Regions from separate parts of the Rahnella sp. JUb53 genome, predicted to be linked through region 2. Evidence: riboswitches for the same ligand, from Rfam matches in the RefSeq annotation. Region 2 holds a riboswitch; each other region holds the start of a gene.
The links. Region 2 has a riboswitch for thiamine pyrophosphate ahead of thiM (hydroxyethylthiazole kinase). Riboswitches for the same ligand answer to the same signal wherever they lie in the genome.
Positions count from the first base shown of each region.

Region 1: linked by a shared signal. The riboswitch ahead of thiB (thiamine ABC transporter substrate binding subunit) and the one ahead of thiM (hydroxyethylthiazole kinase) in region 2 are both predicted to bind thiamine pyrophosphate.
Region 3: linked by a shared signal. The riboswitch ahead of thiC (phosphomethylpyrimidine synthase ThiC) and the one ahead of thiM (hydroxyethylthiazole kinase) in region 2 are both predicted to bind thiamine pyrophosphate.

Region 1 is NZ_SLYT01000009.1:125,629-130,391, forward strand. It holds gene thiP (thiamine/thiamine pyrophosphate ABC transporter permease ThiP) at 1-1,436, opposite strand, end outside; gene thiB (thiamine ABC transporter substrate binding subunit) at 1,412-2,395, opposite strand; TPP riboswitch at 2,440-2,555, opposite strand; gene sgrR (HTH-type transcriptional regulator SgrR) at 2,596-4,257, opposite strand; gene sgrT (glucose uptake inhibitor SgrT) at 4,360-4,545, shown strand.
Region 2 is NZ_SLYT01000012.1:133,690-138,452, forward strand. It holds gene EC840_RS22285 (hypothetical protein) at 225-1,073, shown strand; gene thiD (bifunctional hydroxymethylpyrimidine kinase/phosphomethylpyrimidine kinase) at 1,081-1,881, opposite strand; gene thiM (hydroxyethylthiazole kinase) at 1,878-2,687, opposite strand; TPP riboswitch at 2,722-2,820, opposite strand; gene EC840_RS22300 (GNAT family N-acetyltransferase) at 2,974-3,408, shown strand; gene EC840_RS22305 (DUF3313 domain-containing protein) at 3,548-4,207, shown strand; gene EC840_RS22310 (hypothetical protein) at 4,586-4,763, shown strand, end outside.
Region 3 is NZ_SLYT01000018.1:5,331-10,093, reverse strand. It holds gene thiC (phosphomethylpyrimidine synthase ThiC) at 1-1,288, opposite strand, end outside; TPP riboswitch at 1,411-1,537, opposite strand; gene rsd (sigma D regulator) at 1,623-2,138, opposite strand; gene nudC (NAD(+) diphosphatase) at 2,237-3,022, shown strand; gene hemE (uroporphyrinogen decarboxylase) at 3,094-4,158, shown strand; gene nfi (deoxyribonuclease V) at 4,168-4,763, shown strand, end outside.

The DNA of each region.
Region 1 (4,763 bases), on a different contig from region 2:
ACGCCGAAATCCCCCAGCGACAGCACGCAGGCAAACGCCAGCGCCTGCGCAATCGGGCGCCTCAGCGCGCTCAGTTCCACCCAGCGCAGGCGCTGCCAGCCGTGCATATCCAGTGAAAGGCACAGCGGCGTGTAACGTTCGGCCACGTCGCGCATCGGGTTATCCAGCACTTTTAGCGCATAAGGCACCGCCATCAGCGCATTGGTCATGATCACCAGCGGCCACGGCGATTGCGGCAAACCTGTCGTATCGCCAAGCAGCAGGAAAAAGCCGGTTGCCAGCACAATGCCCGGCATCGCAAGGATCAGCATCCCGCTGAGATCCATCGCCTGCGCCCAGCCATTTCTCTGCCGTAATCGCAGTTCGCGACTGCTCCACAACAGCATCATAGTCAGCAGAACACACACTATTCCGCTGCCCAGCGCGATACGCACGGATGTCCATAATGCCAGCCACAGTGCAGGTTGTTGTAAAACACCGACTGCTGCACGGTTGATACCGTCGGTAATCACGGCGAGTAGCGGCGGCAGGATCAGCATTAACGCCAGGCCGATCAGCACGGCATCTGCGATGCGCCGCAGCCTGGAATCGTCCGGGTTACGCCAGCGCTGAGAATGCGTTTGTCCGACCGGCAACGCCTGACTGAGTTTCTGGCTGAGCAAGACCAGCGCCAGACAACAAAACAGCTGGATTAGCGCCAGCGTGGCCGCGCGACTTAAATCGTAGTCGTAACTTAACGCCTGAAAAATCGCCAGTTCAATGGTGGTCGCCTGCGGACCGCCGCCCAGCGACAGCACCGTGGCGAAGCTGGCGAAGCACAACATAAAAATCAATGCAGCGGCGGGGAAAATCTGCCGGCGAATGGCAGGCCATTCAACAAAGCGAAATTGCTGCCAGGCGTTCATCCCAAGCTGCGCAGCCAGCTGACGCTGTTCGACGGCGATATTCTCCAGCGCCTGCAATAAGAGTCGGGCTGCCAGTGGCAGATTGAAAAACACATGAGCCAGTAAAATGCCCTGTAAACCATAAGGCGAGAAACGGTAATCCACGCCCAGCCAGCCGCAAATCTGCGCCAGCCAGCCCTGTCGTCCGTAAACGCTGAGAATGCCGAAGACTGCCACCAAAACCGGTAATACCAGCGTCATCGCGCATAAACGTAGTAACAGCTGACGTCCGGGGAAGCGGCGGCGGAACAGCGCACGCGCCAGCAGAATGGCGGGCAGCACAGAACAGAGCGCCGAAAGCAGCGCCTGCCAGAAGGTAAAGCGGATCACATGCCAGAGATAAGGATCCTGCCACAGCGAGGCGCCGCTCATCTGTGGCGCATGACGCCACAGAGAGCCTAACGCCAGCATAGCCACCAGCAACATCAGCAGCGAGGCGATGGCGCCCGGCCACAACCAGCGCGGGATCAACGGCTGACGGCGTTCTGCCATGCCTGGATCCATTGTGAACGGTGAGTGGCGACATCCTGTGCGCTGTATTGCAGGGATTTAGCCGGGATCGTCAGCTGTTTAAAAGCGTCAGGCAGCGGGGTGTTGATCACCGGATACATCCAGTTGCCGGCCGGGATCACTTTCTGGAAATCTTCCGTAGTAACGAATTTCATGAACTCTTCAGCCAGTTTCGGTTGCTGGCTGTTCGCCAACTGACCCGCCACTTCGACCTGCATATAATGGCCTTCGGTGAAATCTGCTGCCGCGTAGTTATCTTTCTTCTCTTCCACGATGTGGTAAGCCGGAGACGTGGTGTAGCTCAGCACCAGATCGCTTTCACCTTTGAGGAATAAACCGTAAGCCTCGCTCCAGCCTTTGGTGACGGTAACGGTTTTCTTCGCCAGTTTTTCCCACGCTTGCGGTGCTTTGTCGCCATAGACTTTTTGCATCCACAACATCAGGCCCAGACCCGGTGTACTGGTGCGCGGATCTTCGTAAATGACTTTCCATTTCTGGTCGCTGTTGATCAGCTCATCGAGGCTTTTTGGCGGGTTCTTCAGTTTGTTTTTGTCATAGACGAACGCGAAATAGCCGTAATCGTAAGGCACGAACGTGGTGTTGTCCCAGCCGCCTGGTACGGTCAGTCTGGCAGCGGTTTTCGGCGCTTTGGCAAATAATCCGGTTTGTTCAGCTGCCTGCAACAGGTTGTTATCCAGCCCGAGAACCACGTCGGCTTTGCTGTCTTTGCCTTCCATCCGCAGACGGTTAAGCAAAGAGACACCGTCTTCCAGCGCAACGTATTTCAGCTCGCAGCCGCATTGGGCTTCAAAGGCTTTTTTGATCGCCGGGCCCGGACCCCAGTCGGCAGAGAAAGAATCATAGGTATAAACCGTCAGGACAGGTTTTGCCGCGAAGACAGGTGCAGAAAGTAACAGCAGGCAGGACAATAATTTTTTCAACTTTGCGCTCCAAAAAAAATGAAAGGGCAAAGGATTTTGAGTAAGCATCACGCAGTCTCAAATCCCTCCGCCGGGGTTAACCGGATCAGGTTCGACGGGTATCAGGTCTCAGCCATATTTAAACTTGCTTTCACAAGTGCTGGCACCCCGTTGAGAACGGATGTCATTCTAGAGACTAACGGCGCGATGCGATAGTCCGATTAACTGTCCGGCGGCGCAAACCACGCGGATTTGAAGTCGAACCAGCCGAGGGTGTTCATACGCACGCCGCGCATACTGCGCTGCCCCTGCAACACCAGCCAGTGATGAAACAGAGGATGGATCTGATGGCTGACCGTTTGTTTCTGACTCCATTTGGCGATCGATAAATTCCCCGCATGCCACTGCGCGGCGTCATCTTCCATTTCTTCACTGAAGCAGTGTTTCGCCAGCGGTAATTCATAGAAATGCGCAAACAGTGAAAATTCCAGTGGCAGGGTAAAGTTGGCGCTGCCGAGCCACAGATCACTTTTGGCGTCACCGCGGTGCCAGACCGCGTAATCCACGACCTGAATAATCAGCTCAATGCCTTCGGACGCCAGCAGCGGCTGCAGCGCATTGCAGATCGCCTGATGCTCGGAATGCTCGCCGTAAAATGTCAGTGTCACCTGGGTCAGGTTTTGCGGTCTGGGCGGACGCGGTTGTGGCGCTTTATGGTGCCAGCGTGGCAGCAGGCCGTAAGCCGGCGACCAGTAGCGCTGATAAATCGGTTCGGCATTATTCAGTAAGGCGATGGGATTAAGTAAATCGCACAACCACTGACGGGTTTCCGCGGATTGTCCGACCGGCGAACGCTGGTCAAATAACAGGAAATAGCAGCCTTCTTCCAGGCGACTTTCCAGTTCGCTTTTGCCAGATTCATCGGCCTGTAGCTGTACACCGGAATGCACCAGTTCTTCACTCAGTTCCGGCAACACCCAGATATTTACTTCGTCAATCAGCGCCCGGAAGCCAAAATAATCATCAAAGGCGCGGATGCGCAGTTGGGTTTTCAGATTACGCACCACGGCGTAAGGGCCGGTACCGACCGGATGGCGGGCAAAATCGGGCAGCGACTGCCACTCCTGCGGCAGGATCATCGCGTGGATATTGCCGAACAGCCACGGCAGCCAGCGATCGGGTTCATTCAGGTGGATATCAATAACATTTGGCGTGGGCGTTGTGACTGATTTCAGATTACTGAACAGCGGATGCGTTTTCAGCCGGGTGAAGGTAGCAATGATATCCACCATCTCCAGTTCACGGCCGTGATGAAAATGAATGGCAGGGCGCAGATAAAAACGCCATTGCAACGGCGAAATTTCCTGCCAGTGATGGGCTAAATCGCCTTCGACTTCCCCTTTTTCCTCATTTATGCGTGTGAGGCCGCTGAAAATTTGCCGGGCAATATGGGTTTCAGAGCGGCGTAACATGGTACCGGGCAGCAGATTAATCAGCGGACGGTAATACAACACACGCAGGATATGCTTACCCTGACGGAAACTGCGGCCGAGCTGGGAAAGCAGCATCTGGCGCACCAGGGTTTTGTCGCCGACCAGTTGTACCAGCTGATCAATACGATCCTGCTCCAGCAGCTCTTCGGCGCGCTGTTGCTGGAGTGCGAGGCCGGTATACAGAAATTTCAGCGTGGAACGTTTGCCGCGTCCGGCTTCTGCATCCCACGTCAGCCAGCCCTGTTCCTGCATGGTGCTGAGCAACGAGCGCATGTGTCTGCGTGAGCAACTCAGAACTTCCGACAGTGCCTGTAGCGTCGTTTCAGTGTCTTCACCGTGACAGCTTTGCCACAGGCGGATGAACTGTTGTTGCAAACGGGACGAGGACATAAAGGAGGAACTCCACGGGCAATTTTCATCAATTTATCTTTCCTCATATTACGCTGATACTGTTTCTCAACGAAAGCCTGTTGTGAATCACCGGAGGTCAGCATGAAACGCAGTCTGAACGCCCGTTTCTATCAGCGTTATTTTGAAGCCATCAAAAAGAACGCCTCTAAAAATCATGCAGACTGGCTGTCCTGGGTTCCGGTGCAATACCGTCTGGATATTCTGTCCCGTCTTACGCAGTGGGATATGGAAACGCTGGACGACGAGCAATACCGCCGGCGACTGTGACTTCAGGTCTGACTAAATTCGATTTTCTGAGTAATGGTGTATTGTCACCAGCCAGTGAGGAAACTCACTGGTTTTTTTATTCGTATACCCTTCACATTTCGAGCCACAGACGCGTTGGCCGCTCTTACTCACCCGAATCACTGACCTGTGTCAGCTCATCGGGATCCGTGCGCTTGCCGCCTTTCTGCAACTCGAACTGTTTTGGGTATACACTGTAT
Region 2 (4,763 bases):
GCGCATCAAAATAATGCCGAAAGAATAATCCCCACTCTGCAATTAACAATAGTCCATGTTATTTTTGTCGAGACGCCTCGTAAAATTTCGTCCTTGCCCTCATTAATAACCCCCTCTGTGACACAGAAAGTTCACGACGAAGTGCAAATTTTGCGGGTTAGCCCTAAAATCTGTATGACAACTTAGTGTAAGCTGTAAACCACATCAACACCGTGGATACTCTTATGCCAGCTGCCGTCCCCCTGAATAAAAGCTATTACAGCGCCGATCAGTCACTTTCCCTCTCTCAACTCGATAACGAAAAAATCACGCAAATCGTGCAAGATCTGGATGTGGCTGAAAGTGAAAAAGAACATTACGTGATGGGCTGGATGGGCCAGAACAGCGTTGTGGTCGTCAGAAATTATCAGGATAAACGCGGCACGTCGAATGGCCTTGTGCTATCCCGTGGCAACCGTTACAAACTCACCGTCCAGGCGATTACCTTCCGCATCCCTAAATTTTTGTTGTGGGTGACCTTCCGTCGCAAGCCCCGCACAATGACCGTCATTGCCTATAACAAACTGGGCGAACAGGCGACCGGCCTGCAACAATTTATCCATGTGCAGGATCCTGAATTACGGGAAAGGCTGGAAAGTGACTGGCGCGAGTTGAATGATTATCTCGGCATGGCCTGCTGGCAAATGGACAACAACCGCCCGCTGTGGCATCAGTTACATCAGGAAATCTCACCACAGGCTTTGTGGACACTGGCAGAATCATCATGGTTCAGCGGTAAAAAACTACAAAAAGATGGCGAATTTGAAGGCTTGTGGTCGCACGAACAATTTATTGGCCGCCGCACCGGTGAGCACGCGGCATTACTGCTGTCATGGAAGGACGAAGAAAACGAGGATATCGCCAGCTATCTGTTTGAAAGGGTTTCAGCGAACAAAATCCGCATCATGCTGCGTCCGCGTAAAGAGGAGAAATTCTATCCGCTGAACCCGTTTGACGCCGTGCATCTGCAACAGGCTCTGACTAAATTTCATCAGGCTGAACAGGCGCTGAGCGAAACCCAGCGCCGCGCGTAATCTGCTGTTACCACCAGCGGTGGAAATGATGGACCGGGCCGATGCCGTGACCAACCTCCAGAGAATCGGCCTGCATCAGCGCCTGCTGCAAATATTCTTTGGCTTCGCGTACGGTATCGGCCCAGTTGTTATGCCGCGGTCGCAATGCTGCAAACGCCGCAGATAACGTGCATCCTGTGCCATGGGTGTGACGGGTGTCCACACGCGGCGCGGTAAACCGCTCGCGTGAACCTGCCTCAAACAGCCAGTCAGGGCTTTCCTCATCACTCAGATGACCGCCTTTCATCAGCACCGCGCCACATCCCATCGCCAGTAACGCTTCTCCCTGCTCCCGCATTTCGGTTTCATTAGTCGCAGTCGCACACTCCAGCAACGCGGCGGCTTCCGGCAGATTTGGCGTAATAATGGATACCTGCGGGATCAGCAAACGGCGCACGGCATCCACGGCTTCCGGCAGTAGCAGCGGATCGCCACTTTTCGCCAGCATCACGGTATCCAGCACCACAAAAGGCGGCTGATAATGTCTGAGCCGCTCCGCAACCACGTCCACAATCTGACTGTTTGCCAGCATGCCGATTTTCGTGCTGTCGATACGAACGTCGCTCAGTACGGAATCCAGCTGCGCCGAAACAAACTCCGGCTCAATGTTATAAACTGACTGCACGCCGCGGGTATTCTGCGCCACCAGTGCGGTGATCACGCTGGTACCGTACGCACCCAGCGCCGAGAAGGCTTTTAAATCTGCCTGGATCCCCGCTCCGCCGCTCGGATCCGTGCCGGCAATCGTCAGTGCATTAATCCGTTTCATTGCCTCTCCTCCCCGTTCAGCCACTGCTCATCTATCAAATACAGATTATCGAGGAACTGAGGCGTGAAACTGCCCGGTCCGTTTACGGCTGCACAGGCACGTTCACCGGCACATGACATCACGCGACAGGCAGCGGCAACGTTATCCAGCCGGTCGCCCGGTAAAGCCACAAAGGCCGCCACCACGGCTGACAGGGCGCATCCGGTGCCAACAATGCGGGTCATCATCGGATGCCCGCCTGCTACAGACCGGCTGCGTTCGCCGTCAGTGACATAATCTGTTTCACCGGTGACAGCGACAATCGCGCCGGTGTTACGCGCCAGCTGTTGTGCGGCAGGTAAAGCTGACAGGGAGTCATCACCGCTGTCAACGCCACGGCCGGACGCGCTGAGTCCGCTGAGCGCAAGAATTTCGGACGCATTACCACGAATGGCAGCAGGTTTAAGCGTGATGAGTTCAAGGCAAAATTCGGTGCGCCAGCTCAGGCCACCGACAGCGACGGGATCAAGTACCCAGGGCTTTCCGGCCTGATGAGCCGCGTGAACAGCTGCCAGCATCGCATCGGCATGAAGACGGGTCAGCGTGCCGACATTCACCAGCAAAGCATCAGCAATGGCACTGAACTGCGCGGCTTCGGCGGGATCAACCACCATCGCCGGGGACGCCCCCAGCGCCAGCAGGACATTGGCAGTAAAAGATTGCACGACGTCGTTGGTCAGGCAGTGGACCAGCGGCGCAGAGAGGCGGAGTTGTTTCAGAGAAGTGGCGGCTGTAGAGCCGGGCAACAAGGTAGGTCGGGTATTCATAAGTCTCCCTACCGGCGCTAAAGAAGGCGGTATCAGGAGAGATACCTGACTTCCCTACGCTGGCATAATCCAGATCAGGTAATACGGGTAAAATCTCAGCCCTGCTTTACAGCGGGCACCCCGAGTCAAGGAAGCATTATTGGTGGCGAGGGTCAGAAGATCAATCAGGAAATGCGATATAAAACCGTTAAGTCAACGTAATTGAACTCGCCGCACTTCACTGGCAGTATCGGAAAACAAACCTAAACCACAGACTTTGATGATAAAAAATTCTCAGGAGCTTTCTTTGCCATCACCCCTCAAAATCCGGCCTTATGAAGAAGCAGACCGCCCGTTTTTACGCACGTTGTATCTGGCCTCCCGAAAGCACACCTGGACATGGCTGGAGGATGATTTTCAGCTGGAAGATTTTGATCGTGCGGTTATCGGCGAAAAGATACTGGTCGCGGAACGTGACGGACATTTGCTCGGCTTCGCCTCGATTTTCACTCAGGAGGATTTCCTGCATAACCTGTTTGTTGATCCCAAATATCAGGGAACCGGCGCAGGTTCGGCGTTGCTTCGCGCGGCGGAAGAGACGTTTACCCGTCAGGGCTCTCTGAAATGTTTAGTAAAGAGTAAAAAATCAGTCGATTTTTACCTGTCAAAAGGCTGGAACATCATGGCTACAGGGGAAAGTCCAAAGGGCGAATACTATCTGTTTCATTCATCAAAAAAATAATTGAAGAAGAAATGATTACCTCACACAACCGTTTTTTTGCGATCCTGACGGATATCAATTTTTCTTTGTAGTTAACAGGTTAAATTCCGCAACAGTGCTATACATACTTGGTCTTCCTTAAAATATTTCGAGGGTACGAATGAAAAGAATAAAACTGATGCAGGTTGCTGCAGTCGCTGGCGTACTGTTTTTAGCCGGTTGTACCAACCACGTCACTCAAGCGGATAAATTCTCTGGTTTCCTGGGGGACTATTCCGGCCTTAAGGAAGTCAAAACTGCAGGTGGCAATCCCGTTCTTCGCTGGATTGACCCTTCGTTCAAAAAAGCCAACTACTCCTACATCAAATACGAACCGATTAAGTTCTATCCGGAGCCTCAGCCTACTGAGCAAATCAGCAAGGAAACCCTGCAGGGCGTTCTGGATTATGCTAACAGCCGTATGAAACCTGCGCTCGCTGAGCGTTTGCCTCTGACAGATCACGCGGGGCCGCGTACCTTGATCTTTAAAGGTGCAATCACCGGTGTGAATACTTCGGCTGAAGGTCTGCAATTCTATGAAGTGATCCCGGTTGCGCTGGTCATTGCCGGTACTGAAACCGCGACCGGCCACCGCACGCGTGATACCGAAGTGTATTTCGAAGGCGAGCTGATTGACTCAGCAACCGGTAAACCGGTAATTAAAGTCGTCCGTAAAGGCTTCGGAAAACAAGTTTCTAACGATACACAAAAAGTCACCGCGAACGATTTGAAAACCGTGGTTGATAGTCTGGCGAACGACACCAAGTTGTTTAACGAGTAATTTTCGTCACCGCATCACAATCAGGGCAGCCAGTTGGCTGCCTTTTTTCATACTGAATCAGCAATAAACTCACGCAGCCACTGATGAATGGAAATCCGCGCTGGATGCCGTCAGCAAAATGGCGGTGATGTGATATTCCGGTACTGACACTGCAGCCGGACATTACACCGGGGATAAATGGGTTCACGGCGCATCTGAAATAACGTTTTATGTTACCTGAACATTTATTAATGCAAGGGTATCTCCCCAGCATTCTGGCGTTATGTTTTTTGGAACAGGCCTCGTAACTATGAAAATATAACTATCACAAATTCCGTTTTAATTTGCAGGTGTTTTAAAACTTGAGTAATCTGCCTTTCGTTATCAGGGAGATTAAAAATGGAATTCGACATCACGACATTTTTCAAAGCCATACTCGGCGGCGCAGGTGCAGGATATGCATTCACTGGCGGTATTTCTCTTGCACTACCGGAACTTATCGTCACGGACAGACTGTTGCTTTCAATGGCGGCCATCGGTGCGGTGTTGTTGCCACTCCTGTATCTAAAGAGCATAC
Region 3 (4,763 bases), on a different contig from region 2:
TGGTCAGTTCGCCCAGCGTGCGTAATTCAGCGAATTGTGCTTCGTCATTGGCATCCTGAATTGAGCCCGGACGTAAGCCGTCGCCCAATGAAAGGGAGACATCGTAGGCAGCGCAGATTTCGCAAATTTCACGAAAATGCTCGAACAGGAAGCTTTCGCGATGATGTGAAAGACACCATTTCGCCATGATTGAACCGCCACGCGACACAATGCCGGTCAGACGTTTGGCCGTCATCGGTACGTAACGCAGCAAGACACCGGCATGAATGGTGAAGTAATCGACGCCTTGCTCGGCCTGTTCCAGCAAGGTATCGCGGAACATGTCCCAGTTCAGGTCTTCGGCCACGCCGTTCACTTTTTCCAGCGCCTGATAAATCGGCACCGTGCCGATCGGCACCGGGCTGTTGCGCAGGATCCATTCGCGGGTTTCATGAATATAACGGCCGGTGGAGAGATCCATCACGGTGTCCGCGCCCCAGCGCGTTGACCACACCAGCTTCTCGACTTCTTCTTCTATGGATGATGTCACCGCTGAGTTGCCGATATTAGCGTTCACTTTCACCAGGAAATTACGCCCGATGATCATCGGCTCTGATTCAGGATGGTTGATGTTGGCAGGAATAATCGCACGCCCGGCGGCGACTTCCTGACGCACAAACTCTGCGGTGATATTGGCAGGCAAATGCGCGCCAAAGCTTTCACCGGGGTGTTGCTGGCGCAAAATCTCGCCACGGATCCGCTCGCGGCCCATGTTTTCGCGAATGGCGATGAACTCCATTTCCGGGGTAATCGTGCCTTTGCGTGCGTAATGCAGCTGCGTAACATTTTTGCCAGACATGGCTTTTCGCGGACGCGGCAGATGTTCGAAGCGCAGATGATCCAGCCCTTCGTCCGCCAGCCGTTGCTGGGTAAAGCCGGAGCTGACCTGTGGGAGTTCCTCCGTGTCCGCACGCTCTTTTATCCAGCGGGCACGTAATTTTTCCAGACCGGTATGCACGTCGATAACTGCCGACGGATCCCCGTAAGATCCGGCGGTGTCATAAACAGGGATGGCTTCGTTTTCTTCGAACTGCGGATTATCTTTGCCACCGCCGACCAGTGTCGGGCTGAGTTGGATTTCACGCATCGGCACGCGAATATCTTTGCGGTCACCTTCAAGATAAATACGGCGGGAGTTGGGGAAGGCTTCGCCCTGCAGACTGTCGATAAACGACTGAGCCTGCGCGCGTTGTTCACGGCGATTAGACGCTTTCTTTTCGGAAATAACGGGTTTCTGGGTACTCGACATAGCAAATTCCTCGCAAAAAAACGTGATGGAAAATTGCTTGTCTGGAGGTTTACGGCAGGAGTAAAAATGGGCGGTGCAGCACAGGCGGCCTGATGCAGGCGAATGCCAGAGTGAGCTGAACGCATAACATTACTCTTGTTCCCTTCGCGGGTACTAACCCGATCAGGTTCCGCGGATCCCGAATTAACGGTCTCAGCCTGGCGTAATCTTCGCGAGAAAATTATGCGCTAGGCACTCCGACAAGAAGCCTCAATATAGGAGGCGTTTTTTGAAACTACAACTAAAACTACAATTAAAACTACAAACAGGTGCAGAGTTTTAATGTGACAAAGCGTTAAGCCGGTCTGGCGAGATGTTCTTCATTTGCAGGTGGTTTTTCTTCATGATTGCTGCGGTCAAATGCCAGAATAATCAATTGATCTTCCAGCTGAAAACGCGCATCCAACGCTTCACCTACATCGGATAATGCATAATGAAATGCGAAAGCATTGTCATCATCAATATCATTTTCAGTGTAACTATCATGGAAAGCCATGATAGCTTCAGTGTTCAGCTCCAGTGCAGGGTATATTTTCGCAGCCTGCAATTTTATCGGACTGTTCGCACCTTCGACTTCATCAATGATCCGCTGATACAGATGGAAATGACCGGCTGAAAGATAGTCCACCAGGTTATGGCAAAAGTTATCCAGCGCTTTTTCGTTGAGAGGGGTATGTTTTTCTTTATTGGGTTTCAGGCCGACCAAAGTGCAGTACGAAACCAGCAGCTCTTTGCGCGCGTGCAGCCATTGATCCACTAACTCATTACTGCCACCAACGCGTTGGGTCAGTCTTTCCAGACGATTTAGCATGGTTGACTCCGTGAGCGATAAAAAAGTAACTAAAAGTTACTAATATGTGAATATCTTACTCAGATTGTCAGTCCCGACGAGGTTATGCAACAACAATTATGGAATTACAGATTACTGAGCAACATAACGGCTGGTGGGTTATCAGCCAGGAAGGCAAGCTGTGGCTGCCTGAGGGCGAACTGCCGTTTGGCAGCGCCGCACAATATTCTCTGACCGGTAAAACGGCGCGTCAGATTGGCGAATGGCAGGGTGAACCTGTCTGGCTGGTCCGTCAGACAATGCCAAATCATATGGTTTCCGCCCGTCAGCTGCTGGATCAAGATCGCGGATTATTCCAGCTGGTCGGGCGCGGTGTGCAGCTGTCAGAGTTTTATCGTTCTCATAAGTTCTGCGGATACTGCGGGCATGAAATGCACGTCAGTAAGACCGAGTGGGCCGCACTTTGCGGGAATTGTCGCGAACGCTATTACCCGCAGATTGCACCCTGCATCATTGTAGCAATCCGCAAAGGTGATGAGATTTTGCTGGCGCAGCACGTCCGTCATCGTAATGGCATTCACACGGTTCTGGCTGGATTTGTTGAAGTCGGTGAAACACTGGAAGAAACCGTGGCTCGCGAGGTCATGGAAGAAAGTAATATCCGCGTGAAGAATGTCCGTTACGTCAGTTCCCAACCGTGGCCGTTCCCCAATTCGCTGATGATGGCATTTATGGCGGATTACGACAGCGGCGATATTAAACACGACCCGAAAGAGCTGCTTAACGCTGACTGGTACCGCTTTGACCAGCTGCCACAGCTGCCACCGCCTGGCACGATTGCCCGTCGTCTGATTGAAGACACAGTTGCGCAGTGCCGCGCAGAAAGCGAAGACGACGAGGTCTAGCGTCAGTTTTGCGTGATAGAATGCCGTCATATGATTGTCGTGCGGCCCGAATATTGAAGGAAAGAGCAAGAATGAATGAGTTGAAAAACGACCGTTACCTGCGTGCTTTGTTACGTCAGCCAGTGGACATTACACCGGTGTGGATGATGCGTCAGGCTGGCCGTTATTTGCCGGAGTACAAAGAAACCCGCGCTGAAGCCGGCGATTTTATGTCGCTGTGTAAGAATGCCGAACTGGCTTGTGAGGTGACTTTACAGCCGCTTCGTCGCTATCCGCTGGATGCAGCGATCCTGTTCTCGGACATCCTGACCATTCCTGATGCGATGGGGCTGGGGCTGTATTTCGAAGCCGGTGAAGGCCCGCGTTTTTCTTCGCCACTGACCAATCGTGCTGATGTCGAAAAGCTGCCGGTTCCGGATCCTGAAATGGAGCTGGGCTATGTGATGAACGCCGTGCGTACCATCCGTAAAAACCTGAAAGGTGAAGTGCCGCTTATTGGTTTCTCCGGTAGCCCGTGGACTCTGGCGACGTATATGATTGAAGGCGGTAGCAGCAAAGCCTTTACCAAAATCAAAAAAATGATGTACGCCGATCCGTCTACCTTGCACCTGTTGCTGGATAAAGTGGCCGACAGCGTCATTCTTTACCTTAATGCTCAGATTAAAGCGGGCGCGCAGTCGGTGATGATTTTTGACACCTGGGGCGGCGTACTGACACCTCGCGATTACCGCGAGTTCTCCCTTAACTACATGCACAAAATCGTCGATGGCCTGATCCGTGAAAACGAAGGCCGCCGTGTGCCGGTGACCTTGTTTACCAAAGGCGGAGGCCAGTGGCTGGAAGCGATGGCGGCAACGGGTTGTGACGCGCTGGGTCTGGACTGGACCACCGATATTGCTGAAGCGCGCCGTCGGGTTGGCGACAAAGTGGCGATTCAGGGCAACATGGATCCTTCCATGCTTTACGCCTCACCGGTGCGGATTGAGCAGGAAGTGGAAACCATTCTGGCTGGTTTCGGCAAAGGTAATGGCCATGTGTTTAATCTTGGCCACGGTATCCACCAGGACGTTCCGCCAGAAAATGCCGGCGCTTTTGTGGAAGCGGTACACAGCTTGTCCCGCCAGTATCACGAGTAACATGGCGTTATGATCGACACGCGCGCGTTACGTGAAGAGCAACGGATCCTTGCAGATCAGATAGAACTGCAGGATCCGCCTGAATTCACTACACCGTCGTTGATCGCCGGTGTGGATGTCGGGTTTGAGCAGGGCGGTGAAGTCACCCGCGCGGCGGTCGCTGTTCTGAGTTATCCAACTTTGGAGCTGGTCGAATATCAGATAGCCCGCATTCCGACCGTCATGCCCTACATTCCTGGTTTCCTTTCTTTCCGTGAGCTTCCCGCACTTTTACAAGCCTGGCAGCAAATCTCATCGCACCCTGATCTGGTTCTGGTTGACGGGCAGGGGATCGCGCATCCGCGGCGCCTCGGTGTCGCCAGTCATTTTGGCCTGATGATTCACGTGCCGACCATTGGTGTGGCGAAAAGCCGTTTATGCGGGCAGTTCCTGCCGTTAGGTGAAGCGCTACACAGCAGACAGGGGCTGTATGAAGGCGATGAACAGATTGGCTGGGTGTGGCGAAGCAAGCTACGCTGTAATCCATTGTTCATCTCGCCTGGTAATCGGATCAGCATGGACTCCTCTCTTTATTGGGTGGAACAATGCATGCGGCAATATCGGCT